3 regions of the Arthrobacter sp. E44 genome follow, and region 1 is predicted to be linked to each of the others. Evidence: riboswitches for the same ligand, from Rfam matches in the RefSeq annotation. Region 1 holds a riboswitch; each other region holds the start of a gene.

Region 1 (9,616 bases):
CCGCGGGAAGGAAGCACCGCGTCGAAGAGGAAACTGCGCGCCGCGGCGGGTCAGGCCTGGCGGACCCGCAGCAGCTCCGGCGTGTCCTCCACGTCTCCGAGATCCAGCGCTCCGCGCATGGTCACCTGCACGGCCTGGCGCACCACGGCGCCAAAACCCATATCCTCAGGCGGCGGACCGGCAAGGGCTTTGTCCCGGGCGCGGCGTTGTTCGGCGGCCCCTGTTCCGCGGGCGATGATCTCCTCCACACCCTGCCGGGCCAAAGCCAGCTCGCCTTGCTCCTGCAGGACAGGGGCCAGGTAATCCACCAGCGCACGGGCCACATCCGCGGCGGGGGCCGGACGGAAGTTGCCAAAATCCAGGAGCTCGCCGCTGAGCCCCTCGCTGCTGGCCTGCCAGGAGGCCATTCGCAAAAGAACTGTGGGAACGGGTGTGGGATCAACGTCATCCCGCCACTCCCTGCTGGCAGATTCCACCAGCGCCCGGACCAGCACGGCAATAAGGGCTGCGTCCTCGGCCCGCAGGCATACATCCGCCACCCTCACCTCAACGGTGGGGTGGTTGCGGGACAGGCGGGCATCAAAGTACAGCATCCCCTCGTCCAACATGACCCCGGTATCCAGCAGCCGCGTCACCACCCTCCGGTAGGCGGGGTAGGTGCCGTAGATACCTGCCGGCCCAGCCGTCGGCCACCGGTTCCAGGCCTGGGTCCGGTAGCTTTCAAACCCGGTGGGCACCCCGTTCCAGAAGGGTGAATTGGCGCTCAGCGCCGTCAGGACCGCCAGCTTGTCCCGGGTGCGGTCCAGGACCGCCACGCCTTCCTCCGGCGATTCGATGTAGGTGTGGACGTGGAAGCCGCAGGTCAGCTGCTCCTGTGCAGTGAGGCCGAAGCGTTCCAGCATCCTGGCGTAGCGCGGATCCGGGGTGGTATGGCTGGGGGATGCCACCGGCGAGGTGGCAAGGGCCGCCACCCTGGCACCGTGTTTCCGGGCCGCCTGGTCCGCCAGGGCACGGCCGGCGCGGATCTGTTCCAGGAGGCTGCCGTAATCCACGCATGGCCGGGTCTGGGTCTCGATCTGCTCAAGCTTCAGCTCGGCACTCAGGCCCATCTCGTCGTCGTAATCCCCGTGGTTCCCGGCGTGATGCGTGTCCGGTTCCACGGGAAGATCGTCCGCCGCAACGCGGTGGCCGGCAAGGAGGGCGTCAGCCAGCGCAAGCGGTTCCCCGGACTCCGGATCAACGATCAGGAGTTCTTCCTCTACGCCGAACGTACGCATACGAACATTTTGCGGCAGCGCAGGGATATTGGAACTGTCACACGCGGTTCATGACGAACCGTGAATGCCTAGTCCTGGAAGTACTCCACCTTGGCACCGATGGTGTTCAAACGCTCCGCCAGGTCTTCGTATCCGCGCTCGATCACGTAGATGTTCCGCAGTTCGGAGACGCCGCGTGCTGCCAGCATCGCCAGCAGCAGGCAGGCCGCCGGGCGGAGTGCTGGCGGGCAGCCAACCTCGGCGGCACGCCACTTGGTGGGCCCGTTGACGTAGATCCGGTGCGGGTCCAGGAGCTGTACCTGGGCGCCGAGCCGGTTCAGCTCGGTGAGGTAGATTGCCCGGTTTTCGTAGACCCAGTCGTGGATCATGGTCTGGCCATGGGCGTTCGCGGCGATGACGGCGAAGAACGGCAGGTTGTCGATGTTCAGCCCGGGGAAGGGCATGGGGTGGATCTTGTCCTCGGGGGCGCGCAGCTCGGAGGGTTTGGTGGTGACGTCCACCAGGCGGGTTCGGCCGTTGCGGGCCATGTACTCGCCCGAAATCTCAAGCTTCTGGCCCATTTGGCCCAGGGTGGCCAGCTCGATTTCCATGAACTCGATGGGAACGCGGCGCACCGTGACCTCGGAGTTGGTGACGATGCCGGCCGTGATGAGGCTCATGGCTTCGATGGGGTCTTCGGAGGGGAAGTATTCGATCTCGGCGTCGATCTCGGGCTGGCCGGTGATCTTCAGGGTGGTGGTGCCCACGCCCTCAATGGTGACGCCCAGCATCTGCAGGTAGAAGCAGAGGTCCTGGACCATGTAGTTGGGGCTGGCATTGCGGATCACGGTTGTTCCCGGCCGGTGCGCCGCCGCCATGATCGCATTCTCGGTGACGGTGTCGCCGCGCTCGGTGAGGACGAAGGAACGGTCGCGGGTGTCGGCAGGAGGTGCCTGGACGGTGTAGAAACCGGCCGTGGCTTCCACCGAGAGGCCGAACTCGCGCAGTGCCTGCATGTGGGGCTCCACCGTGCGGGTGCCAAGGTCGCAGCCGCCGGCGTAGGGCAGCCGGTACTCCCGCGATTCATCCAGCATGGGGCCGAGCAGCATGATGACGCTGCGGGTCCTGCGTGCCGCGTCCACGTCCATCGCTTCGAGGTCCAGGACGGCAGGACGGCGGAGGCGCAGGTCCGTGTCGTTAAGCCAGGTGCATTCCACGCCGATGCTGGTGAGCACCTCGACAATGCGGTTAACTTCCTCGATGCGGGCCAGCCGGCGGAGCACGGTGGTGCCGCGGTTGATCAGGCTGGCGCACAGAAGGGCGACGCCGGCGTTCTTGCTGCTGTTCACGTCCACGGCGCCGGACAGGGTGCGGCCGCCCTCTACCCGCAGGTGGGTCATCTGCGGCTTGCCCACGTTGACGATGCTGCGGTCGAAGATGTTTTCCAGGCGCTGGATCATTTTTAGGCTCAGGTTCTGCTTGCCCTGTTCCATCCGGGCCACGGCGCTCTGGCTGGTGCCGAGTTCGGCAGCCAACTGGCCCTGGGTCCACCCCTTCTCGCTCCGGGCGTCCCTCAGCATGGCGGCAACGTGTTCAGCGGTCTCTTGCGTCATACGCCGAATATATCATAAATGAGTTATCCAGCCTGCCGAGCACCTACCCAAGGGCCCATTGGGGGGATACGGAAAGGCTGTACCCATCAAGTGCGATAGGGAAGCCTACATAGCACCTAAGCCCGGGACTTAGCTTCCCAACCACACCATGTTCCAGGTACCGGCGGTAACAGCCGCAAAAAGCGCAAGCCCGGCCACCACGACGCCGCCGGCCACCACTCCGAGATCCAGCAGGCTGAAGGTTGATTCCCGCGCCCAGGTTCGCGTGGCACCGCCAAAGCCCCGCGCTTCCATGGTGACGGCCAGCCTCGACGCGCGCCGAATGGCCTGCACCAGGAGCCCGAAGCTTTGCCCCAGCGTAGCCTTCACCCGCTGGCCCAGGCTGCCGCGTGAACCCACGCCGCGGGCACGCCGTGCCATGCCGATGGTCTGCCACTCCTCGGCCATGAGCCCCACCAGCCGCATTGCGGCGAGGGTTCCCAGGACAAACCGGTGCGGCAGGCGCGCTTTCTGCGCCAGCGCATCGGCAAGGTCCGTGGGATCAGTGCAGCTCATCAGGAGCACCGCCGGAAGGGCGATGGCAAAGCCGCGCAGGAGGAAGCCGATCCCCAGCTGAAGGGAACCTTCGCTCATGGTCCAGATGCCGGCGTCGAGCAGGATCCTGCCGCTGTCCGGCGCCAGGATGGACGTGCTCCAACCGCCTATGGCGGCCGCGAGGATCAGCGGCCAGCCCCGCTGCCACAGCAGGGACAGGGTGAGCCCGGCCAGGGGAAAGAGCAGAAGCTCGAAGACCAACGCCACGGATGCCGAGACCCAGTCGATGGACAGGGCAAGGACGGCGGTGATGAGCAGGACCGCCGCGAATTTGCTGAGCGGGTTGGCGCGGGTGAGCACGGCCCGGTTGCCGCTGAGGGTGAGTTGCTGCCTCATGGCGCCACCGTTTCCGCAGCCAACATCCGCAGCTCCTCGCCGCCCAGCGCCTCAGTGAATTCGGCATCATGGGTCACCGAAACCACCGCCGTTCCGGCATCAAGCAGCTCGGACAGGAACGAGGCCAATTCGGCCCAGGTGTTGGCATCCTGCCCGAAGGTGGGCTCGTCAAGGACCAGGACCCGGGGGCTGGCGGCAAGGACGGTGGCCACGGACAGCCGCCGCTTTTCACCGCCGGAGAGCGTGTACGGGTTCGCATCCACCAGCTGGGTGAGCCGCAGCCGCTCCAGCAGCTCGTCAACCCGGTCCTCACCATGGCCCAGGTGCCGGGGGCCAAAGCGCAGCTCATCCAGCACTTTGCCGGTCACGAACTGGTGCTCAGGCTCCTGGAACACCGTCCCTACGCGGGAAATCAATTGCTCGGCCTTCCACCGGAACGGGTCGATGCCCGCACCCCGGCTGAGGTCCAGGGTGGCGGAGACTTTTCCGGAGACCGGCTCCAGGAGGCCGGCAAGGGTCAGCGCGAAGGTCGACTTGCCGGCGCCGTTGGGACCGGTGATGGCCAGGGCCTGCCCGGCGCGGACCTGCGCGGCCACGCCTTCCTGGACGGGGACGGGCGGGATCCTGCGGAAGCCCTTGCGGCTGGGTCGTTCGCGGGAAACACCCAGCTGTTCGGCCGCCAGCAGGAGATTCCCCGTTCCCGGCGCCTGCACCGCAGCCCGGGCACGGGTGGCCGGGACGTAGCCGGGAACCCACACCCCCGCCGCGGCGAGCATGGTGCGCGCCTCACTGAGTACCCGGTCCGGCGGCCCGTCCAAGAGCACGGCGGGCTCGGAGGCGGAGCCCGGCTGCAGGACCACGATCCGGTCCACCAGGTCCTTCCACACCGACACCCGGTGCTCCACCACCACCAGGGTGGCCCCGGTCTTGTCCAGGCAGCGCGCCACGGCGTCGCGGACTTCCAGCACCCCGTCCGGGTCCAGGTTGGCGGTGGGCTCATCCAGCAGGATTAGCCCCGGGCGCATGGCCAGGATCCCCGCCAGCGCCAGGCGCTGCTTTTGCCCGCCGGACAGGGCCGACGTCGGGTGGTCCAGCGGGAGGTGGGACAGTCCGACGTCGGCAAGCGCCTCGTGCACGCGCGCCCAGATGGCGTCACGCGGCACGGCAAGGTTCTCGGCTCCGAACGCGACGTCGTCCCCCACCCGCGACAGGACCACCTGCGTCTCCGGGTCCTGCTGCATCAAGCCGGCGCGGCCGCGCTGGGAGCGGGGCACGGCGCCGTCAACCAGCAGCGAACCCGACTCGTCGGCGTCGCCCGCCTCGCCGTCGTCGTCAATGTCTCCCAGTACGCCGGCCAGCGCATGCAGGAGCGTCGACTTTCCGGCGCCCGAGGGGCCCAGCAGCAGCACCCGCTCGCCGGGGCTGATGTCCAGGTCAAGGGCATGGACGGCGGGCCTGGCCCTGCCGGCATGCCGCCAGCCCCAGCCGCGGGCAGTGACCGCGGCGGGGCGGACGGCGCCGGCTGCGCCCTGGGAGGGTGCCATCAGGAGAAGACTGGCTCCGTGGCAGCCCTGCGGGACGCGAAGGAGCTCAGTACGCCGGTGCGGGCCAGGCCGCGGGTGGCGAGCCAGGACAGGCCGCCGGCCAGGACGGCGCCGGAGATGGTGGTGAGGACGATGTAGGCGAACTTGTCCGCACCTGAGTAGGCGATGTTCCAGCCCCACGGCGCGAACGAGTCATTCAGGCCGCAGAAGAAGCCGGCCGCGGCGCCTGCCAGCAGGGAGACGGGCAGGTTGAACTTGCGGTAGGCGAAGATGATGAAGATGATCTCCGCACCCAGGCCCTGGATTAACCCCGAGAACAGGACCGAGGCGCCGTACTGCGAGCCCATGAGCAGCTCTCCGGTGGCGGCCACGGTCTCGCAGAACAGCGCCGCGCCCGGCTTGCGGATGATGAGCATGCCCAGCACGCCCGGAATCATCCATCCGCCGGCCAGCAGACCGGTGAGCGGCGGGTAGGCCGCGTTCATGGGGGCGGACAGTGCTGCCGCGCCCTGGTCCCATGCCCAGAAGATGACGCCGCCGGCGATGGCCACCAGCGCGGCCACCACGATGTCCACGACGCGCCAGGACCTGCTGGTGGTCTTCTTGATTGCTGCAGTGCTCATGTGATCCTCCTGGGGAACAGGAGGGGAAAGTGGACCGGCTGACGGCCCGTTGCCGTGCAGCCGCGACACTTTGAGAACTCGACTCCCTTGCGCCGGTACTAACCGGATCAGGTTCGAGGGTCTGCGGCGGTCCGCACTCTCAGCGCCCACCTGCGGTGCCCGGCTTCTGCCAGGATGCCCGACGGCGGCGCTCCCCTGTCGTTTTTAGTGTTGCTTTTTGGTTTGGGTAAGGCTTTTGATTTGCCCATCCGGGCGTGGTCCAGTTTACACCGAACGGCGCTGGATTGAGGGCTGCGGGCGCCAACCGGACAGGATGTGACCGGCCGTGCGTGGTGGCGCCAGGCATGGAAACAAGCGCGCTTAGCTTTTATTAGTAATCATGCTTACTATGTTGTCTCCCGGGTTTCGAGGAGTACGGGCACATGGGACTCACCATGGTCGGCCCCGCGTTCGTTCCCGTCAGCAGCGCGGCAGACCAAGGAGCACCATGAGAATCCCGGAAACCAGAGGCCCCGTCAGCAGCGCACTGTTCAAAGTCCTGGCGCAGGCTCCGGACGCCGCGGGGCCGGGCCTGGATGGGCTGTACTCCCTGGTGGTGCGGCAGCTGGCCGGAACCGGCGACATCATTGCCGACGAGGACATCCAACTCGCACTATTCTGCCTTTACGAACTCCATTACTCCGGGCTGGACGGCGTTTCAGACAGCTGGGAGTGGGAGCCTGCGCTGATCAGGGTCCGGCGGCTGATCGAGGAACCCTTCGAAGCGGCACTGCGCGCTGCCGCCAAGGAGGCGGCAGGAAACTTCGAACTGCCCGACGGAATTGCCATGACCAGTGACGCAGTTGCCGACGTCCTCTTCGGCCTGGCCGCCACGGACACCGGCCCCAGCCTGTCCCGCTACGTGGCCCGGAAAGCCACCCTGGACCAGCTCAAGGAGTTCCTGGTCCACAAATCCATGTACCAGCTGAAGGAAGCCGACCCGCACACCTGGGCCATTCCGCGGCTCAGCGGCAGGCCGAAGGCGGCCCTGGTGGAAATCCAGGCGGACGAATACGGCGGCGGCCGGCCTGAGCGGATGCACAGCGCGCTGTTCGCCCGGACCATGCGAGGCCTGGGCCTGGATGACAGCTACGGCGCCTACGTGGACACAGTCCCGGCAATCTCCCTGGCTTCCGTCAACCTCATGTCGCTCTGCGGCCTGAACCGCCGGCTCCGCGGTGCCATCACCGGGCACCTCGCCATCTACGAAATGACCTCCTCGCAGCCCAACCGCTTCTACGGCAACGGATTCCGCCGGCACGGCTTCGGGCCTGACATCACGCACTACTTTGACGAGCACGTGGAGGCCGACGCCGTGCACGAACAGATTGCGGGACGGGACCTCGCCGGCGGCCTGGTGGAAGCCGAACCGCAACTGCTTGCCGATGTCCTGTTCGGGGCGACGGCGGTCATGGCCATCGACAGCCGCCTTACCGCCCACCTGATGTCGTCCTGGGAAGCCGGGCAGACCTCGCTCCGGGCGGCTGTACCGGCGGCAGCGTGACAGCCGCGCCCGCGGCAGTCGCTCCCGGGGCAAGGGAAGGGCGTCCCCGTTTGGTCTCCGACGCGGAGTACATCCTTCCCCTGCGCTGGACGGAGGACTCGGGCCTGGCAGAGTTGGCCGGTTACCTCCGCCAACTGGTGGGCTGGATTCCGGTCACCGTGGTGGACGGCTCAGACCCCGACCTCTTCGACCGGCACCGTGCCACGTTTCCCGCAGCGGTCCGCCACATCCGGCCGGACACCCCGCCGGACAGCATTGCCCTTCACGGGCAGGCCAGTAACGGCAAGGTGGCAGGCGTCATGACCGGCGTGCGCACCCCGGGTGCGCCGTTCCTTGTCATCGCGGACGACGACGTCCGCTATACGCGCGAGGCCCTCGCCGCCGTCGTCCATCACCTGGAGTCCGCCCACGTGGTGCGCCCGCAGAACTACTTCACCCCCCTCCCATGGCACGCCCGCTGGGACACGGCCCGGACCCTGCTTAACCGGGCCTGGTCGGCCGACTACCCGGGAACGCTGGGGGTGCGCCGCGACGCGCTGCTGGCCACCGGCGGCTATGCCGGCGTCCTGTTCGAAAACCTCGAACTCATTAGGACCATCAAGGCCGCAGGGGGGAGCGAGCGGACACTTGCGGACCTGTTCGTGGCCCGCAGGCCGCCCACCGTGCGGCATTTCCTGCGCCAGCGGGTGCGCCAGGCGTACGACGGCTTCGCCCAGCCTCGGCGGCTGGCCGCCGAGCTTGCCCTGTTCCCGGCAGCCGCAGCCGCGCTGTTCCTTCCGGGCAAAGGGCGGGCAACCACCCTGTGCGGGCTCGCCGTGGTGATCACCACCGCTGCAGAGATTGGACGACGGCGGCACAACGGTACCGCCGTCTTCCCCGCCTCGGCAGCCTGGTTCGCTCCGCTGTGGGCACTTGAGCGGGCCACCTGCGTGTGGCTGGCCCTCGGGTTCAGGTCGAGGGGCGGCGTTCCCTACGCGGGCAGCAGGATCAGGACGGCGGCGCACTCCGAGGCGGAGCTCCTGCGGCGCCACGGGGGCAGGCTGCAGGGCGTCCCGGGCAGAGGGGTCCCGGACAGACGCGTCCCGGGCACACCAGGAACAACAAGGATGGATGCGGTGCAGGCATGAATCGTGAACAGCATGGAACAGGAGCCGACCTGGAACAGGTGGATGTGGAGCGGGCAAATGCGGAGCAGGACCCCGCCGCGAGCTCCATCGTGGTCTGCCCGGACGGGCCCCTGATTGTCCGCGGTGAGTTTGAGCTCGTCACCCCGTCCGGCGGTGCCGTACCCCGGGACCGGAAGACGGTGGCCCTGTGCCGGTGCGGGGCCTCCGCCATCAAGCCGTACTGCGACGGCACGCACAAGCTGATCAAGTTCCGCACAGAGCCCCCGGCTGCTTAGCCAGTCCAGCAAGCTCCGCCTGCCTGCCACGCCCTTGCCCCGACTCTTGCCGGGTGGTTGGCGGGTGTGCGGCTAGGCTGGGGACAGTCCGTTTTCCGCCCGCAAGGAGTAATAGGAATGAACCTTTTCATCAAGCTGCTCGGGACCGGGGTGAGCCTGGGTGCAGGCCTGGCCGGCACCAAGCTGGTCAACACCATCTGGGAAAAGACCACGGGACAGAAGCCGCCCACCGGCAAGCACGAGGACGTCCCCACCAGCCTGCGTTCGGCGTTGACCTTCGCGCTGATCTCGGCATCGGTGAGCGCCATCATCCAGGTCCTGGCCAACCGCGGCACGCAGCGTGCCATCACCCGGTTCGCCAAGAGCCAGGACATCGTCTAGCTCTTCCTTACCGCTGCCGGCCGTCGTCGGGGCTGTCCTTCCGGGCAGCCTCGGCGGCGGCTTTTTGCACCACGGCCTCCAGCTCATCGGCGGTGAGCAGTTCCCGGTGCAGGTGCTTGGTGCGGTAGCCTGCGCGGCCCACCATGTGCGCGGACACCGGCACCGTCAGAAGTTGGAAGATCCAGGCCACCACCAGCACCGGCCACACCCACCACGTCCGCATCTGCAGCCCAATGGCGGCCAGCAGGAGGAACAGGCCCAGCACCTGGGGCTTGGTGGCCGCGTGCATGCGGCTCAGCAGGTCCGGAAAGCGGAGCAGGCCGA
Region 2 (9,616 bases), on a different contig from region 1:
CAGGCTGGGCGCTCCGCCGGTGCCCATGATGAGGCGGGATTTCAGGGCGACGCCGTCAATCACCAGGGCGTCGCCGGCACCGGTGTTCCCGGCGGGGTTGATGGTGCTGGTTTCGGTCATGGCGTCAGCCTCCCTGTACTGCTGTAACGAGTTCGATGTCGTCGCCCTCGGCGAGCGCCGTGGCGAACCATTGGCTGCGCGGCACCACCTGGGCGTTATGGGCGACGGCGACGCCCAGCTTCCCGCCGTCCGTCGCCTGCCCGTTGTCAGCCAGCGGGCGTCCGGTGACCTGGCTGACGAGTGTGGTGATGGAGGCGCCGTCGGCCACCGTGTGCGGGTTTCCGTTGAGGGTGATGTTCACGCTGTTTCCTTGGTGTGGGTGCCATTGTCGTGGAGGCCGTGGGTGGCCGTTCCCGGGCCGGAGAACCGGCCCGGGCGGAAGGGGACCCAGCGGGGGTCGGCTTTTCCGTCGAGCAGATCCGTGCAGATGGCTGCTGCAGCGGGTGTGAGCAGGACGCCGTGCCGGAAAAAACCGGTGGCGATGATGAGCCCCGGAACGTAACCGGCTTCCGTTGCGGATCCTTCGCTTCTTAAGGCCAGGTCCACCGGCACCCTTCCCAGCAGCGGCGCATTGTCCGGGGTTCCCGGGCGGGCCCGGGCCGTGCATTCCAGAAGTTCGAGCTCGGCGACGGCGGGCACCAGCGCCTGGGCATCGCGCAGCAGCTGGTAGACGCCGCCGGCACTGACGGCGTCGGACAGGGCGTCCTCGCGCTGGGTGGCTCCGATCACCACGGTCCCGTCCCGGCGCGGAACGATGTACACCGGAACTCCGTGCACCAGTCCCCGCACCGTTGCGGTCACCAGGGGCTGGAGGGGGCCGGGCACTGCAAGCCGGAGGATGTCCCCGTGGACGGGACGCAGGGGCAGCTCGAGGCCATGGGGGAGGTCCGCGAGCGCCCCCGCCTGCAGCCCGTTGGCCACCACGGTTTCCGCTGCCAGGACGGTGCCGCCACCGGCGAGCCGAACCCCCGTAACGATGCCGTCCTCCCACAACAGCCCGCTTGCCCGCTCCGGCACTGCGTAACCGTCCACTGCCCCTGCCACGGCGAGGTGGTGCGTTTCGCGGGCGCCGCCGGCCAGTGCCAGCCGCAGGGCCGCCACCAGCCGGCGGGGATCCACCTGGTGGTCCCCCGGGGTATCGAGGGCGCAGGCGATGGCGGGGCTGAGGAGGGGTTCGCGTTTGCGGGCCTCCCGGACGGTCAGGGGTTCCACGGACAGCCCGCTCGCCTGTTGAACTGTGCGCAGGTCCATCAGGGCGCGGCGGTCGGCGGCGTCGGCGCCCACGGCGAGTGTCGGCGTCGTGAGGTATCCGGAATCCGTGCCCGATGCATCGGCGACGGCGGCCGCGAATGCCGGCCACCGTGACGATGCCTCCAGCATGAGTTCCAGGAGGTCCTCCTCCTGGTAGTGCAGTTCGCTCACGGGGGCCAGCATGCCGGCGGCAGCCCAGCTCGCGCCGGAACCTGGCGCGTCGTCAATGAGGACGACGGAGCGTCCGGAACGCTGCAGTTCCCAGGCGATACCGTGTCCCACCACTCCCCCGCCAATGACGGCGACGTCGGCACGAAGGGTGGGGGGAATGGACGCATCAACGGACGAGGGCTGGGTGGTGCCGGGGGTACGCATCTGGGTTCCTTCCCTACGCCGGCATTAACCGGATCAGGTCAAGCGGTCGGCTCTGACGCCCTCTCAGCCCGGCGCTTTGTGACAGCTGCCGCGGGCTCCCGCAGTACCTCCCCAGTTTAGAGGAATTAGGCTTGCAGGCATGAATGCGACCACCCCTTCCCTTCCCGCAGGTTCCCACGCTCCGGCCGGCGGAGTTGCCAATGCCGAGGTTGTCAACGCCCGCGACAGCGAGGCCCTTAAGGCTGCCCGCCTGTATCTCTGCACCGATGCACGGCGGGACCGCGGCGATTTTGCGGAGTTCGTGGACGCGGCCTTTGCCGGCGGCGTGGACATCATTCAGCTGCGTGACAAGACCATCGAGGCAGCCGAGGAACTGGACCTTTTGGCTGTGCTGAAGGAAGTGGCGGTGCGGCGCGGCAAGCTGTGGGCGGTCAACGACCGCGCCGACATCGCCGTGCTTTCCGGGGCCCCGGTGTTCCATATCGGCCAGAAGGACCTGCCGCTGGCGGCCGCACGCACGCTGGTCGACGGCAACGCCGCCATCGGACTCTCCAGCCATACGCCCGAGCAGGTGGATGCCGCCCTTGCCGCAACTGCCGCACCGTCCGGGCTGGACTACTTCTGCGTGGGCCCTGTCTGGGCTACGCCCACCAAACCCGGCAGGGCCGCCGTCGGTCCCGAACTGGTCAAGTACGCGGCCGAGGCGTCACGGCAGGCTGCGGACCCGGTGCCCTGGTTTGCCATCGGCGGCATCGACCACGGCAACGTCCGCCAGGTGGCGGAGGCGGGTGCGCGCAGGATCGTGGTGGTCCGGGCCATCACCGAAGCCCCTGATCCCGCCGCAGCTGCTGCCTCCCTCCTCGACGCGCTGGACGCTGCCGGTTCCTGAGCCTGCTTAATCGCGGAACTTGGGGCTACGCTGAATTTTGTGTCACATCATCGGCTGGCTCCCAACGTCCACGACCATAAGAACGCCTTGGAAGAGGCGTTGGGCCTGCTGCGGACGGAGCTTGAGCTTCCGGGCCCGTATCCCGCAGAAGCCGTGGAAGACGCCCTGGCTGCCGTTGCGGCGCTGCAGCTGCCGTCCTACGACCTGACCGCCGTCGAGTTTGTCACCATCGACCCGGCATCCTCCACGGACCTGGACCAGGCAGTGTTTATTGAATTGGACGGGGACGGCTACCGCGTGATGTACGCGATCGCCGATGTTCCAGCCTTCGTTGCGCCGGGAGGCCCCCTGGACGCGGAGACGCGGCGGCGCGGACAGACGTTCTACGCTCCTGACGGCCGGATCCCACTGCACCCGGAGGTCATCAGCGAAGGGGCCGGGAGCCTGCTGCCCGGCCAGGAGTGTTCGGCCTTCGTCTGGGATTTCACGCTCGACGGCGAAGCAACCGTACTGACGGTCAGCGTCCGTCGCGCGAGGGTCCGCAGCCGCGACAAGCTCAGCTACCGGGGCGCCCAGGCAGCCCTCGACGCCGGGACCGCCCCGCCCGTGCTCCAGCTGCTCCGTGAGGTGGGCCTGAAGCGGGTGGCACTGGAACGGGCGCGTGAAGGTGCAAGCCTGAACATGCCTGAGCAGGAGATTGTCCAGCTGCCCGACGGCGGCTACCGGATTGACGCTGTTCCACAGCTTCCGGTGGAGGACTGGAACGCGCAGATTTCGCTGATGACCGGGATGGCGGCGGCGCAGCTCATGCTGGAGGGCAAGGTGGGCATCCTGCGCACCATGCCGGCCCCGGACGAACGGTCGCTGAAGCATTTTCGCCTGCAGACCGAGGTGCTGGGCAGGCCATGGGACGGCGAAGTCAGCTATGGCGAGTATCTGCGGTCCCTGGACCCCACCGATCCGCGGCAGCTGGCCATCATGCATTCGGCAGGCATGCTGTTCCGCGGAGCCTCCTACACCGCCTTCGACGGGACCGTCCCCGAGGATGGGATCCAGTCCGCCATCGGCGCTGCCTATGCCCACACCACCGCGCCGCTGCGCCGGTTAGTGGACCGCTTCGTGCTGGTCATCTGCGAGGCCCTGAGCAACGGCGGCGATGTTCCCGGCTGGGCGCGGGAGGCCCTGCCGCTGCTGCCGGGCATCATGGCAGGCTCGGACCAACTGGCGTCACGGATGGAACGCCTGGCCCTGGATACTGTGGAGGCGGCCCTGCTGCTGAACCACATCGGGCAGGAGTTCGACGCGATCGTGATCTCCGGGTCCAAGCCGCAGAACGGGAACACTAACGGCAACGGGAAAAACGGCAAGAACGGCAACGGCAGCTCCGGGATCATCCAGATTGCCGAACCCGCAGTGACGGCGCGCTGCGCCGGCGAGCTGGAGTCCGGCACCAAGGTCCGGGTCCGGCTGGTGTCCTCAGACATCACCACGCGGGAGATCCACTTCGAACTCGTCTCCTAAAGGGCCAGCGGAACGCCCCGGGCGGGAGGAAACCGTGGTTCCACGCCCATGCGGCTAGACTTGAAGGGTAGAACTGGATGCCCGGTCGTTGATTTCCTCGATTTGAAACCAACAAGCCCGCCCCTACGCGATCTTGAGATTTACCCGTTGGTCACCAGTGCCAGCATTTAGATAGCCCGCGATCGGCTTCCACTGGAATCGCTTGCGCGCCTGAGCGTGCTCCGGAGCGGCCAGCCTTGGCCGGCCCGTTGAGCAGGCAGCGCCATTGCCCAAATGAATAAGGAAACTCCCCTGTGAGTGAATTGCATACCCACCAGCTCCTCAGCGATGAGTCCGGCACGGAAACTATCGAGCCGGAAGAAACCATCATCTCCGACGAGACGCCGCACGAGATCGCGGAGAAGTCCTTTGCCGACTACAACGTGCGCGCGGACATCGTTGAGTCCCTGGCGGACGCCGGGATTACCCACCCCTTCCCCATCCAGGCCATGACCCTGCCGGTGGCTCTTGCCGGCCATGACATCATCGGCCAGGCCAAGACCGGCACCGGCAAGACCCTGGGCTTCGGTATTCCCGCACTGCAACGGGTCATCGGCCAGGACGACCCCGGATACGCCAAACTCGCCGTTCCCGGAGCCCCGCAGGCCCTCGTGATCGTCCCCACCCGCGAGCTTGCCGTGCAGGTGGCCAGCGATCTGCAGACGGCATCCCGCAAACGCAACGCCAGGATCACCACCATCTATGGTGGCCGCGCCTACGAGCCCCAGGTTGAGGCGCTCAAGCAGGGTGTCGAGGTAGTGGTGGGCACTCCCGGGCGCCTGATCGACCTGTACAAGCAGAAGCACCTGAGCCTGAAGAACGTGAAGCTCGTCGTCCTCGACGAGGCCGACGAAATGCTGGACCTCGGCTTCCTGCCGGACGTTGAGACCCTCATCGCCGGCACCCCTGCGGTCCGCCAGACGCTTCTGTTCTCGGCTACCATGCCCGGCCCGGTCATTGCCATGGCGCGCCGCTACATGACCCAGCCCACCCATATCCGCGCAGCGGATCCCGAGGACGAGGGCCTGACCAAGCGGGACATCCGCCAGCTCATTTACCGCGCCCACAGCATGGACAAGACCGAGGTGGTGGCCCGCATCCTGCAGGCCCGCGGCCGCGGACGGACCATCATCTTCACCAAGACCAAGCGCACCGCCGCCAAAGTGGCCGAGGAACTGGTGGACCGCGGCTTCGCGGCCGCCGCCATCCACGGAGACCTGGGCCAGGGCGCCCGCGAACAGGCTCTGCGCGCGTTCCGCAACAACAAGGTGGACGTCCTGGTGGCCACGGACGTGGCTGCCCGCGGCATCGACGTTGACGACGTGACCCACGTGATCAACTACCAGTGCGTGGAAGACGAGAAGATCTACCTGCACCGGGTGGGCCGCACCGGACGCGCCGGCAACAAGGGCACCGCCGTCACCTTCGTTGACTGGGACGACATGCCGCGCTGGGCGCTGATCAACAAGGCCCTGGGCCTGAGCGTTCCGGAGCCCGTGGAAACCTACTCATCCTCGCCGCACCTGTACACGGATCTTGACATCCCCGAGGGCACCAAGGGCCGCCTGCCGCGCGACAAGCGCACCCTGGCCGGCGTCGATGCCGAGGTGCTTGAGGACCTGGGCGAAACCGGCAAGAAGAACAGCCGCGGCGGCCGTGACGCAGGCCGCTCACGCGACCGGGACGGCCGTGGACGGGAAAGCCGAAGCGGCAACCGCGAAGGTGCCCGCAGCAGTGACTCCGTTGGCCGCTCAGGTGAGCGCCGCCGTCGTACGCCGGACTCTGCAGCAGCTCCTGCCGCCGAAGCTGCAGCACCCGCAGCGGACACCGAAAAGCCGAACCGCGCCCGCCGCAGCCGGACCCGCACCCGCCGACGCAACGGCGAAGTGGTGGCCGGCGCCGACAAGGGCACGCAGCCTGGCAACTCCGAGGGCTAACTGCCCCGATGACTGACACTGTTTGGGCGCCGGACGGCGGCAGCCTGGTGGTGCACGCGGACAACGCGGAGTACCTCCCCACGCTGCCGGACGGCGCCTTCACACTGATTTACGTGGACCCGCCCTTCAACACGGGCAGGCCGCAGCAGCGCCAGCAAACCCGGATGGTGGCCAACGCTGACGGCGGCGGGGACCGGGTGGGTTTCAAGGGCCGCTCCTACGACACCATCAAGGGCGCCCTGCACCGCTACGACGACGCGTTCAGCGACTACTGGTCCTTCCTGGAACCCAGGCTCGTGGAGGCCTGGCGGCTCCTGGCCGACGACGGAACCCTGTACCTGCACCTGGACTACCGCGAGGTGCACTACGCCAAGGTCATGCTGGACGCCATCTTTGGCCGGGAATGCTTCCTGAACGAGATCATCTGGGCCTACGACTACGGCGCGCGTGCGAAAAACCGGTGGCCCACCAAGCACGACAACATCCTGGTGTACGTCAAGAACCCGGCCAAGTACCACTTCAACAGCGCCGAGGTGGACCGTGAACCCTACATGGCGCCCGGCCTGGTGACCCCTGCCAAACGGGAGCTGGGAAAGCTGCCCACCGACGTCTGGTGGCACACGATTGTCTCCCCCACCGGCAAGGAAAAGACCGGCTACCCCACGCAGAAGCCGGAGGGCCTGGTCCGCAGGGTGGTCGCCGCATCGTCCCGCCCCGGGGACTGGTGCCTGGACTTCTTCGCCGGCTCCGGCACCCTCGGGGCAGTGGCCGCGAAACTGGGCCGGAAGTTCGTGTGCGTGGACCAGAACCAGCCGGCCATCGACATCATGGCCAAGCGGCTGGGTGCGCACGCCACCCTGGTAAGCCGCCAGCCCAGCTAGGTAACGTCAGGGGCGGACGACGGCAGTTCCCGTGCCGAGTTCCTCGATCCGCGCCAGCATGCCGGCGGCAGTGAGGTTCTCCCCGAGCAGGTTGGGTTTGCCGGTTCCGTGGTAGTCGGAGGAACCGGTGACCAGCAGGTCATGCTTCGCCGCGAGCCTGCGGAGGAAGTCCCGGCCCTCTTCCGGATTGTCCCGGTGATCGATCTCCAGGCCTGCCAGGCCGGCGTCGATCATCTCGCGGTACGTGCGCTCCCCCACGATCCGCCCCCGGGCAGAAGCCACGGGGTGGGCGAACACCGGCACGCCGCCGGCGGCACGGACAAGCTCGACGGCGGTGGCAGGGTCTGGAGCGTAGTGCGGGATGAAGTACCGCGAGCGGGAGGTCAAAATGGAGGCGAAAGCCTCCGAACGGTCCTCCACCACCCCTGCGGCGACGAGGGCGTCCGCGATGTGCGGACGGCCAAGGGTGGCACCGGGCGCGACGTGGTGGATCACGTCGTCCCAGGTAAGCGGGTAGTCCTCCGCCAGGATGGTGACCATCCGCTCAGCCCGGGTCTGTCGGGAATCCTTGGCTTTGGTGATCTCTTCCAGGAGGCCGGGATGGGTGGGATCGTGCAGGTAGCTCAAAAGGTGGACGCTGATGCCCTCCTCGGTCCGGCACGACACCTCCATGCCAGGAACCAGGGCCACGCCGTACGTTGCAGCGGCCGCGGAAGCCTCCGCCCAACCTGCCGTCGAATCATGGTCGGTCAGCGCCACCACGTCCAATCCCGCGCGGGCAGCAGAGGCCATGACATCGGCAGGGGTCTCGGTGCCATCGGAGACGTTGGAGTGGGCATGCAGGTCAATCCTCACTTATCCAGCGTAGTGGACCGGGGACAAGAGACCGGGGAGGCCTGTTCGCTTAGCCGCGAAGCTGGTGAGACGATGGTGCCGTGAACGATGCCGAAAACACCCAAAACTCTGCTTCCCAGCCGTTGGAAGAGCGCGTCAACAACCGCTCCCAGCGGCCCAGTTCCAACGCGTTCAAGGCCTTCATGGCCAGCAACTGGGCACCTTCCAGCCAAGAGCTTCCGCAGCTGGACGCCGTCGCCCCCTATGCCGCAAACCGGCGCAAGGCGATCTCCTCCCTGTTCAAGGGCGAACGCCTGGTCATCCCCGCGGGGCCGTTGAAGGTGCGGTCGAATGACTGCGACTACCGTTTCCGCCCGCACTCCGGCTTCGCGCACCTCACCGGGCTCGGGCTGGACCACGAGCCCGACGCTGTCCTGATCCTGGAACCGGTCAACGAGGGAACGGGCGACGACGGCGGGAACCACCGCGCCACGCTTTATTTCCGGCCACTGGCCGGCCGGGACACGGAACAGTTCTACGCGGATTCCCGCTCCGGCGAATTCTGGATTGGTGCGCGGCCCACCCTCGAAGAGTTCGAGGCCCGCCTGGGGCTGGCCACCGCGCACATCGACCAACTGGAAACAGCCGTCACCAAGGACGTGGGCGCCCCGGAAATCGGCGGCATCTCCATCCGCCTGGTCCGCAAAGTCGACGAGAACATCGACGCCCTGGTGGACACCGCACGGTACAACACTGCCAGGGACCCCGAGAACCTGGACCTGGGCGTCCTGGATGCCCTGGACGAGAAGCTCAGCGAGGCCCTCTCCGAACTGCGCCTACTCAAGGACGAGTGGGAAATCGAGCAGATGAAGATCGCCGTGTCCGCCACCGTGGAAGGCTTCGAAGAGGTTGTTAAGGCTTTGCCGCGCGCCCTCACGCATGCCCGTGGCGAGCGCGTGGTGGAGGGAGCGTTCTTTGCCCGGGCCCGGGAGGTGGGGAACGAACTGGGCTACGACACCATCGCGGCGTCCGGCAACAACGCCACCGTGCTGCACTGGACCCGCAACACCGGCCGCATCCATGCCGGCGAACTCCTGCTCCTGGACGCGGGCGTCGAGGCCGACTCCCTCTACACCGCAGACATCACCCGGACACTTCCGGCCAGCGGCGCCTTCAGCGACATCCAGCGCAAGGTGTACCAAGCGGTCCTGGATGCCGCCGACGCCGGTTTCGCCGCTGCCCAGCCGGGAACCAAGTTCCGGGACATCCATACTGCCGCCACCACGGTCCTGGCCGAGCGTTTGGCCGAGTGGGGAATCCTGCCCGTCACTGTGGAGGAAGCGATCAGCCCCGAAGGCCAGCAGCACCGGCGCTGGATGCCGCACGGCACCAGCCACCACCTTGGACTGGACGTGCATGACTGCGCGCAGGCCAAGCGGGAGCTCTACCTCGACGGCGTCCTCACCGAAGGCATGGTGTTCACCATTGAGCCGGGCCTGTACTTCAAGAAGGAAGACCTGGCGATCCCGGAGGAGTACCGCGGCATCGGCATCCGGATCGAGGACGACATCCTGATGACTGCCGATGGCCCGGTAAACCTCAGCGCCGCCCTGCCACGCAATGCGGAGGACGTGGAGGACTGGATGGCCGGCATCTACCGGACCGAAGAAGCCTGACGCGGCAGAAATTACAAAGAGCGGGACCGCCGGATTCTTTCCGGCGGTCCCGCTTTTTGTATGCCCTGCTGTCAGGCCCTGTAAATCTGTTGGCTGTTACAGCCGGTTTTCGCCCTGGTGCTGGTCGCCGTCGGACACGTGACGTTCTTCCGC
Region 3 (9,616 bases), on a different contig from region 1:
CGCAGTGATGATCCAGCCGGAATCACCGAGGATGCGGGCTGCGCCTGAAGGCATGGGGATGACGCCAGCGGTGATGTTCCTGATGGTGGTCCACACAAAGAGCGGGATCATGGCCGCCCAGACGATCATGCAGAACGGGCACAGGATGTGGATGGAGTACAGGGCCTGGGACCACAGCCACACCACGAACGCGAAGCCGAGCGTGACGCCTGCCTGCAGTCCCAGCCAGTACCAGCGGGCAAAAGTGGCTCCCGAAAGCAGGGCCATGCCCACGGTGGTGGTGATCGCGAAAGCCACGATGCCGATAAACATGTTGGGGAAACCGAAGACGGAACTTTGCCACGTCTGCATTACCTGCCCGCACGAGATCCAGGGATTCACGTCGCACACCGTGGTGTGGCTGGGGTCCTTGAGCACTTCGAGCTTTTCCAGCACCAGGGTTCCGGAGGCAAGCCAGCCAACGACGCCGGTGATGACCAGCAGCCAGCCGAAAGGCCGCTTCCGGGCCATCGGCGGAACGGTAGCGGCCGGCGTAGCTTGTTGATCGGCGCTCCGATCCTCTTCACGGGCGCTGACTGGGGAGATGCTGGGCATGGGTTTGGCGTCCTTTTCGTCCGGTGCTCCTGTGCCTGATTGTAACGCCGGCAGCTGGTGCCACTACACAGTAACGGGAACAGCCGCCCCTGCCTCCGCGGCGATCCAGCTTGGGTATGAGAGAATAAACGTGGCTGGAAGCCGATCCACATTCGGACTCCGGTCCGGTGGTTTGTTCCCAAGACCGCCAATGATGAGCAGGGCAGGCTTCGGATTCTTCCGGCACACCCGCAACTCCATTGGGCGGCACCTGGTTGTGGCACGCAGAACAACGGGTTTTCAGAACATCCACCGGCTCCTACGGGCTGCCGCACCCCAACGACGGTGCGAACCTGGGAGTATCCACTTGACTTCTGTCAACGCCTGCGGGTTTTGACAATATGTGCCCCAATGGGTGCCGGATGTGGCGGTACGTCAGGGGCAGGAGTGTTGCCACATATGGACAATGATCAGGAACTGGCCGTTAACGTAGAAGCCGCGGCGGATGCTGCGGCACCGAAGAGGGCCCCACGCGCCCGGCGCAAAGCAGCTCCCAAGGCGATGGACGACGTGACGGAAGCCGTCGCCACGGCTCCGGAAGCAGCGGTTTCCCCCCACGTCGACGCAACACAGGCTGATGACGCGGAAAAGGCGCCCAAGGCTCCGGCCCGACGCACCCGCGCCCGGAAGAAGGTGGAGGCTGCGGAACCGCTGCCCACCTTCGCGGAGGAAGCCGGCCCCGCTGACGAGCGTGTCGCCGCCGACGGTGCCGGCGTTGACGCCTCCGCCGGGGCGTCGGCTGCCGTTGCTGCCGGCCCCGTTGTTGATGCTGCCGCCGCTGGCAGTCCCGCCGCCGCACCTGTTGCCGAACCAGCGGCAGACGTCGAAAGCAAACCGGTCCGCCGCCGTCGGGTAGCCACCCGCAAGGTTGCTTCCCCCGCCAGCGCCGAACCGGCACCTGCCGCAGCCGAAGCCGTGGTTGCGGGATCAGCAGCACCTGAAGCCGCAGTACAGGAAGCAGTGCAGGAGCCCGCCGCCGCGCAGGCGCCGGTGCAGGAGTCCGCGCCGACCGCGGAAACTGCCAAGCAGGCGCAGGAACCTGTCGCCGCCCAGGAGCCCGCGCCGGCCGCGGAAGCCGCCAAACCGGCGCAGGAAACCCCGGCTGCGTCCAGCGGCGGAGAACCTGAAGCCGCCGCAAGCCCCTTCGCTTCCCTGTTCCTGGAACCCGCTTCGCCCACCTCCGTGCTCTTCCAGGCACCGGACCTCAGCACTGTGGTCCGTCCCGCAGCGCCCGTCGCCGAGGAGCCTGAGGAGGAAGAAACCGAAGACACGGACGATTCCTCCAGCCGCCGCCGGCGCCGCAGCCGTGGCCGCAGGGGCCGCAGCCGGATCGGCGACAGGGCTGAAGAGGACAACGAGGACGGCAGCGTTGACGCCGACGCCCAGGACGAAGCCGACGAGGACACGGCCGGGACGGTGGAGGACGGCGTGACCTCCCGCCGTCGCCGTCGCCGCCGCCGTGGGGACCAGGACCTTGAGCTTACGGGTGGCGGGGACGACGATCCCCCCAACACGGTCACGCGCGTGCGCGCCCCGCGCGCTGTGACCGAGGCGCCCGCCAGCAACCGCGTCACCAGCGTCAAGGGTTCCACCCGCCTGGAGGCCAAGAAACAGCGCCGCCGTGAATCCCGCGACACGGGCCGCCGCCGCACGGTCATCACCGAAGCCGAGTTCCTGGCCCGCCGGGAGTCCGTTGACCGGCAGATGATCGTTCGCCAGCGCGACGACAGAATCCAGATCGCGGTCCTCGAAGACGGCGTGCTGGCCGAGCACTTCGTATCCAAGACCCAGCAGGACTCGTTGATCGGCAACGTGTACCTGGGCAAGGTCCAGAACGTCCTGCCGTCCATGGAAGCGGCGTTCGTGGACATCGGGCGCGGCCGCAACGCGGTCCTGTACGCCGGCGAGGTCAACTGGGAAGCGGTGAACCTCGAGGGCAAGCAGCGCCGCATCGAAAACGCGCTGAAGTCCGGCGATACCGTCCTGGTCCAGGTCACCAAGGACCCCGTGGGCCACAAGGGTGCCCGCCTCACCAGCCAGATCTCGCTGCCCGGACGCTACCTGGTGTACGTACCCGGCGGGTCCATGACCGGCATCTCCCGCAAGCTGCCCGACGTCGAACGGAACCGCCTCAAGCGCATCCTCAAAGACCGCCTGCCCGAGCACGCCGGCGTCATTGTCCGCACTGCCGCCGAGGGCGCTTCCGAGGAAGAGCTCACGCACGACATCAACAGGCTGCGGGCCCAGTGGGAAGGCATCGAAAGCCAGTCGGCCTCCACCAAGATCCTGGCCCCCGAACTGCTCTACGGCGAACCGGACCTGACCATCAAGGTGGTCCGCGACGTCTTCAACGAGGACTTCTCCAAGCTCATCATCTCGGGCGAGGAAGCCTGGGACACCATCGAGGCCTACGTAACCTACGTGGCCCCGGACCTGGTGGGCCGTCTCGAGAAGTGGACCAAGGACCAGGACATCTTCTCCGCTTGGCGCATCGACGAGCAGATCCACAAGGCCCTCGAACGGAAGGTCTTCCTTCCCTCGGGCGGCTCCCTGGTGATCGATCGCACCGAGGCCATGACCGTGGTGGACGTCAACACCGGCAAGTTCACCGGCAGCGGCGGCAACCTCGAGGAAACTGTCACCAAGAACAACCTCGAAGCTGCCGAGGAAGTGGTACGCCAGCTGCGGCTGCGCGACATCGGCGGCATTATCGTGATCGACTTCATCGACATGGTGCTCGAATCCAACCGCGACCTGGTGCTGCGCCGCCTGGTGGAATGCCTGGGCCGCGACCGGACCAAGCACCAGGTTGCCGAAGTGACCTCTCTCGGCCTGGTCCAGATGACCCGCAAGCGCATGGGCACCGGGCTCCTGGAAGTCTTCGGCGAGCAGTGCGAGGCCTGCGCCGGCCGCGGCGTGGTGACCCACGACGATCCCGTGGAGCACCGCCGGGCCAATGTCGTGGCCGCCGAGCACCACCACGTCCAGCGCAATGACAACCGGCCCGAAGCCCGGCCGGAAGCCCACCGCACCGAAAGCCAGCGGACCGACAACAACCAGCCGGGCGCACGTTCGGAACGAAAGCGGCGGCGCGGACGCAACGGCCAGCAGCCCGAGGCCGCTCCGGCTCCTGCCGTCCAGGTCCACACCGTCCACCCGGACCCTACGGACGCTGAGCGGCATGCCAAGGCAGAAGCAACCCGCCTTGCCCTGGCCAACATCGCCGCTGCTGCCCACGCCGCCCACCTGCACGACGAAGAGGTGGCGGCAACCCGGCAGGTGCCCGCCGCCCCGCCTGCGCCGGCTCCGGCGGAGGAGAAACACGACGCCGACGCCCCCACGCGTCCGGCGGCTGTCCTGACATTCGGTGGCGAGGAAGTCCCGCTTCCGTTCGTGGAGCATGCGGAGGAGCAGCAGCCCAAGCCGGCTCTCACCTTGGACCGGCTCGCTGAAGCGTTCGCCCACCTGGGCCAGCCGGCGTCGTCCGTGGAGGACGCTCCGGCCAGGACCGCGGAGGTGCCGCAGGCAGCCGAACCGTCCGCACCGGCACCGGCCACGCCGGAATCAGGGGCTGAAGCCGGGGGAGCGGAAGCCCGCACCGCGGTGGAAGTTCCAGGCGAAAAGGACTATTCGGACCACACGCTGGAACAGTCCCGGCAGCGCCGTCCGCGGCGCCACCGGGGTGCCAGCCGTGCGCAGGGTGCCGCCAACGAGACCGCCGTCCAGCACCACGAAAACGTCCAGTCGACTGCCGGAGGCCATTCGCACGCGGCCAAGGCCCCGGAAATGGATAAGGCACAGGCCACCGCCGAACCGGGCAAGGCGGCAGCGGAACCGATTATCCTCGGCGTCGGCGTCCCGGCTTCGGAGCTGTAAGCCGGAAGCCCCGGACAGGCAACAAAGACACATTCAGGAGTCCCCGCTTTGTGGACGGTTCCCCGGTGAATGACACGGGGAACAGTCCCAGGGCGGGGACTCCTGCGTGCGGCACCCACCCCTTTGCGGCAGGTGCTGTCACCTTTCCTGGGAATACGCCCCAGCGGCTAGGCTGGAAACCGACACGGGGTGCCGCGCAAAAGGCCGGCTGAGATCCACACCCGTTGAACCTGTCCGGCTAGTACCGGCGAAGGGATGTCTCTTGTCTTCAACCCTTTCCATGCCCCTGCCAGCTGCATTCGATGCACCCATTGAGTTGCCGGCAGGCCGTGACGTTCCACGCGTCCTCTCCATCGCGGGCTCGGACCCGTCAGGCGGAGCGGGCATCCAGGCAGACCTTAAGAGCATCGCCGCGCATGGCGGCTATGGCATGGCCGCCATCACCGCCCTCACAGCCCAGAACACCCAGGGCGTGCAGGCCGTGCACGTTCCTCCGGCCGCTTTCCTGGCCCAGCAGCTGGATGCCGTCAGCGACGACATCAACATCGACGCCGTCAAGATCGGCATGCTGGGTGACAGGGAAGTGATCCGCACTGTGCGCGGCTGGCTCGAAAAGGTGCGTCCCGACGTCGTGGTTCTCGATCCGGTGATGGTTGCCACCAGCGGCGACCGGCTGCTGAAGGAATCGGCGGAAGCGGCACTTCGGGAACTGCTGCCCCTTGCCCACCTCATCACCCCCAACCTGCCCGAGCTTGCCATGCTGATGGGCGCTGCCCCTGCGGAGAGCTGGGATGAGGCGCTGGCCCAGGGCAGGCGCCTGGCCGATGCCACCGGGGCCACAATCCTGGTCAAGGGCGGGCACCTGGCGGGGGAGCGCTGTCCGGACGCTCTGGTCAACACCGCGGGCCTGCTCGGGGAGGAGATAGTGGAAGTCCCGGGACCCCGTATTGCCACCCGCAACAGCCACGGCACGGGATGCTCCCTTTCCTCCGCAATGGCAACCGTGCAGGCACGCCTGGGCGACTGGGAAGCAACACTGCGGACCGTCAAGCCCTGGCTGGCCGGCGCCCTCGAGAACTCGGGCCAGCTGTCAGTGGGCCGGGGGAACGGGCCAGTGCACCACTTCCACCATCTGCGGCCGGCACTGCAGGAAGGCGGCTTCGCGGCCCGGCTATGGACGGAAGCCCAACAGGACCTCGACGACATCTACGCGCTTGACTTCATCCGCGGCCTGGCCGCGGGAGACCTGGCCGAGAAGGACTTCGCCTACTACCTGGCCCAGGACGCCCTTTACCTCAACGGGTACTCCCGCGTTCTGGCCCGCACCAGCGCCCTGGCCCCCTCGGAGGCCGAACAATTGTTCTGGGCAGGATCGGCCCAGAATTGCCTCGAAGTGGAAACGGAACTCCACCGCTCCTGGCTCAGCACACGGCCGGTCCAGGGCGGCCTGGGCCCCGTCACCAAGGCCTACGTTGACCACCTCACAGCAGCATCGGCGTCGGGCAGCTACGCAGTCCTGGCGGCAGCCGTCCTGCCCTGCTTCTGGCTCTACGCCGAGGTGGGCAGGAAGCTGCACTCCCAGTTCCTTTCCAGCTGTGAGCCTGAAGGGCACGCCTACGCGGCGTGGCTGCGCACCTACGCCGACGAGGGCTTCGCCGAAGCCACCCGCCGGGCCATCGCCATCGTGGATGGGGCGGGGCGGAAAGCGTCGGACCATGAAAGAGCAGCGATGGTCACCGCGTTCAAGCAGTCCTGCCGCTTGGAAGTGGAATTCTTCGACGCGCCGAGACTTCATTCCTGACCGCTGCCGGCAGCGCCGCCGCTATGATGGAGTGGCATGGTTGCGGTGCTGCCCGCCGGGTTTGTGGTTACTACCACAGCGGGGCCGCCGGAACCAGCCTCATTTGCGGCCGTGGACGGATTTAGCGTATTCTGGATCTTCGGTGCTTACGCCAACACTTGGGTTATGACCCTGGGGCATTCTGCTGTGTATAACAAGCGGACTGCTCCACCGGGACGGCTCACGGATTTCCCCGGGGAATCCACGGCGTTGAGGCACAGCGGGATCCCAGCCAATTTCCGAGCCGGGTGCCGCACGCAAATTTTGTAATAAACGTCGAGAGAAGTGAGTTCCCAAGTGGTGTACGCGATTGTCCGCGCAGGCGGCCGCCAAGAGAAGGTTTCCGTTGGAGACTTCGTTACCCTGAACCGCGTCGCCGGTGGAGCCGGCAGCACCATCGAGCTGCCCGCACTGCTCCTGGTTGACGGTGACAAAGTCACCTCCGCCGCCGCTGACCTGGCCAAGGTAACTGTTACGGCTGAAATCCTCCAGGACCTCCGTGGTCCTAAGATTGTCATCCAGAAGTACAAGAACAAGACCGGCTACAAGAAGCGCCAGGGTCACCGCCAGGAACTGACCAAGGTCAAGATCACCGGCATCAAGTAACCCACCGGTTACTGTTCAGGTTTTCCAACAGATTCCCCAGAATTTTAAAGGCAGGCATTTCAGATGGCACATAAAAAGGGCGCGAGCTCCACTCGCAACGGTCGCGATTCCAACGCTCAGTACCTCGGCGTCAAGCGCTTCGGCGGCCAGGTAGTTTCCGCAGGCGAGATCATCGTCCGCCAGCGTGGCACCCACTTCCACCCGGGCGCCGGCGTTGGCCGTGGCGGTGACGACACCCTGTTCGCACTGACCCCGGGCGCCGTTGAATTCGGCACCCGCCGCGGTCGTCGCGTGGTCAACATCGTTGCTGCTGCAGCTGCAGAGTAACAACAAGTTCTGAAGCGGTGGAGCGGGCCTGTGGGTCCGCTCCACTGTTCTTTTAACCGCATTACAATCGATGTGGCGTTCCGGACGCCAGGTAAACAGCATTTGAGGAGATCCACGTGGCCAGCTTTGTAGACCGGGTAGTCCTGCACGTATCCGGCGGATCGGGCGGCCACGGATGCGTCTCCGTCCACCGCGAGAAGTTCAAGCCCCTGGGTGGACCCGACGGCGGCAACGGCGGCAACGGCGGTGACGTGATCCTTCGCGTCGATCACCAGACCACAACACTCCTCGACTACCACCACGCACCCCACCGGCATGCCAGCAACGGCGGTCCCGGCATGGGTGACTGGCGCGGCGGTAAGAACGGCGAGACCCTGGTGCTTCCCGTGCCGGACGGTACCGTGGTCAAGACCAAGGACGGCACCCTGCTCGCCGACCTCGTAGGTGAAGGTGCCGAGTACGTGGCGGCCGCCGGAGGCGTGGGCGGGCTCGGCAACGCAGCACTCTCCTCCCAGAAGCGCCGCGCCCCTGGCTTCGCCCTGCTGGGCCTTGAGGGTGACTCCCGCGACATCGTGCTGGAGCTGAAGTCCATCGCGGACATTGCACTGGTGGGCTTCCCGTCCGCGGGCAAGTCCAGCCTCATCGCAGCGATGTCCGCCGCCCGCCCCAAGATCGCCGACTACCCGTTCACCACACTGGTTCCCAACCTCGGCGTGGTGCAGGCAGGCGATGTGCGTTTCACCATCGCCGATGTCCCCGGCCTCATCGAAGGCGCCAGTGAGGGACGCGGCCTGGGCCACAACTTCCTGCGCCACGTTGAGCGCTGCGCTGCCCTGGTGCACGTGCTGGACTGCGGCACCCTGGAATCGGACCGGGACCCGCTCTCCGACCTCGCCATCATCGAGGGGGAGCTGGAGAAGTACGCCGTCGACATGAGCTATGCCGGCCAGGACGGCGAAGTGGTTCCCCTGAACCACCGCCCCCGCCTGGTTGCGCTGAACAAGGTGGACCTGCCGGACGGCAAGGACATGGCAGAGTTTGTACGCCCGGAACTCGAATCGCGCGGCTACCGCGTCTTCGAAGTGTCCGCCACCAGCCACGAGGGACTGCGCCAGCTCGGCTTCGCCATGGCCGAGATCGTCCAGGCCGCCCGCGACGCCGTAGCCGCCGCCCCGCCCAAGGTCCAGCCCGCCGTGTTGCGGCCCCGCGCCGTGAATGAGGCAGGGTTCAAGATCCGTCGCGAGGAGAAGAACCTGGAGCCGCTGTTCCGCGTCCTGGGCGAAAAGCCCGAGCGGTGGGTCAAGCAGACCGACTTCACCAACGAGGAAGCCATTGGTTATCTCGCAGACCGCCTGGCCAAGCTCGGCGTGGAGACCGAGCTGTTCAAGCAGGGCGCCAAGCCGGGGGACACCGTGGTCATCGGCGGGGATGACGGCGTCGTCTTCGACTGGGAGCCCACCATGATGGCGGGTGCCGAACTCCTGGCCTCACCGCGCGGCACTGATCCGCGGTTCGCCGATATCGGTGACCGCCCCACCCGCACCCAGAAGCGCGAGGAGCAGCAGGAACGCCGGGATGCCAAGGCTGCCGCCCGCGCCGAGCTTGAGGCGGAGCGGAAAGCCGGGATCTGGACCGAATCCGTCAGCGGCCGCCGCGCCGCCCAGCCCCTCAAGGAAAGCGGACTGGAAGCGGACGATGACCTCTAAGAGCACCACGGCTGACCCTGCCCAGCGCACCGCGGACCGAAGTGCGCTGGCAGGTGCCCGGCGCATCGTGGTGAAGGTGGGGTCATCCTCGCTGACCAGCATCAAGGGCGGCATCTCGGAAGAGTCGCTCACGGCCCTGGCCGACGCGCTGGCGGCCAAGCGCAACGCCGGCGCCGAGATCATCCTGGTGTCCTCCGGCGCGATCGCCGCCGGACTGGCTCCGCTGGGGCTGGCAAAGCGGCCCCGCGACCTCGCCACCCAGCAAGCCGCCGCCAGCGTGGGCCAGGGACTGCTGATGGCCCGCTACACCCAGGCCTTCGGCGCCCACGGCGTGACCGTCAGCCAGGTCCTGCTCACGGCCGAGGACCTGATGCGCCGCAGCCAGCACACCAACGCCCTGCGCGCCATGGACCGGCTGCTGAACCTCGGGGTGGTCCCCGTGGTCAACGAAAACGACACTGTCGCCACCCACGAAATCCGCTTCGGCGACAACGACAGGCTCGCCGCCCTGGTGGCCCACCTGGTGCGCGCCGACGCACTCGTGCTGCTGTCCGACGTCGACTCCCTGTATGACGGTCCGCCCGCCCAGGGTGCCAAGCGCATCCCCCTGGTCACCGGCGCGCACGAC

What was found. Region 1 has a riboswitch for thiamine pyrophosphate ahead of ACETK3_RS08225 (ECF transporter S component). Riboswitches for the same ligand answer to the same signal wherever they lie in the genome.
Region 2: another riboswitch for thiamine pyrophosphate. It lies ahead of thiO (glycine oxidase ThiO); the one in region 1 lies ahead of ACETK3_RS08225 (ECF transporter S component).
Region 3: another riboswitch for thiamine pyrophosphate. It lies ahead of thiD (bifunctional hydroxymethylpyrimidine kinase/phosphomethylpyrimidine kinase); the one in region 1 lies ahead of ACETK3_RS08225 (ECF transporter S component).

Annotation. Positions count from the first base shown of each region.
Region 1 is NZ_JBHDJA010000007.1:60,369-69,984, reverse strand. Features, by position in the region: gene ACETK3_RS08245 (glutamate--cysteine ligase) at 51-1,277, opposite strand; gene ACETK3_RS08240 (UDP-N-acetylglucosamine 1-carboxyvinyltransferase) at 1,346-2,869, opposite strand; gene ACETK3_RS08235 (energy-coupling factor transporter transmembrane protein EcfT) at 2,999-3,799, opposite strand; gene ACETK3_RS08230 (ABC transporter ATP-binding protein) at 3,796-5,343, opposite strand; gene ACETK3_RS08225 (ECF transporter S component) at 5,343-5,966, opposite strand; TPP riboswitch at 6,033-6,173, opposite strand; gene ACETK3_RS08220 (iron-containing redox enzyme family protein) at 6,454-7,509, shown strand; gene ACETK3_RS08215 (glycosyltransferase family 2 protein) at 7,506-8,636, shown strand; gene ACETK3_RS08210 (CDGSH iron-sulfur domain-containing protein) at 8,633-8,911, shown strand; gene ACETK3_RS08205 (DUF4235 domain-containing protein) at 9,029-9,292, shown strand; gene mnhG (monovalent cation/H(+) antiporter subunit G) at 9,300-9,616, opposite strand, start outside.
Region 2 is NZ_JBHDJA010000001.1:133,546-143,161, reverse strand. Features, by position in the region: gene ACETK3_RS00655 (thiazole synthase) at 1-120, opposite strand, end outside; gene thiS (sulfur carrier protein ThiS) at 125-361, opposite strand; gene thiO (glycine oxidase ThiO) at 358-1,686, opposite strand; TPP riboswitch at 1,679-1,798, opposite strand; gene thiE (thiamine phosphate synthase) at 1,826-2,575, shown strand; gene ACETK3_RS00635 (RNB domain-containing ribonuclease) at 2,615-4,096, shown strand; gene ACETK3_RS00630 (DEAD/DEAH box helicase) at 4,390-6,072, shown strand; gene ACETK3_RS00625 (site-specific DNA-methyltransferase) at 6,081-6,953, shown strand; gene ACETK3_RS00620 (PHP domain-containing protein) at 6,960-7,808, opposite strand; gene ACETK3_RS00615 (aminopeptidase P family protein) at 7,889-9,463, shown strand; gene ACETK3_RS00610 (general stress protein) at 9,560-9,616, opposite strand, start outside.
Region 3 is NZ_JBHDJA010000012.1:55,269-64,884, reverse strand. Features, by position in the region: gene ACETK3_RS12360 (vitamin K epoxide reductase family protein) at 1-594, opposite strand, end outside; gene ACETK3_RS12355 (Rne/Rng family ribonuclease) at 1,033-4,509, shown strand; TPP riboswitch at 4,685-4,782, shown strand; gene thiD (bifunctional hydroxymethylpyrimidine kinase/phosphomethylpyrimidine kinase) at 4,790-6,310, shown strand; gene rplU (50S ribosomal protein L21) at 6,647-6,955, shown strand; gene rpmA (50S ribosomal protein L27) at 7,019-7,282, shown strand; gene obgE (GTPase ObgE) at 7,399-8,988, shown strand; gene proB (glutamate 5-kinase) at 8,978-9,616, shown strand, end outside.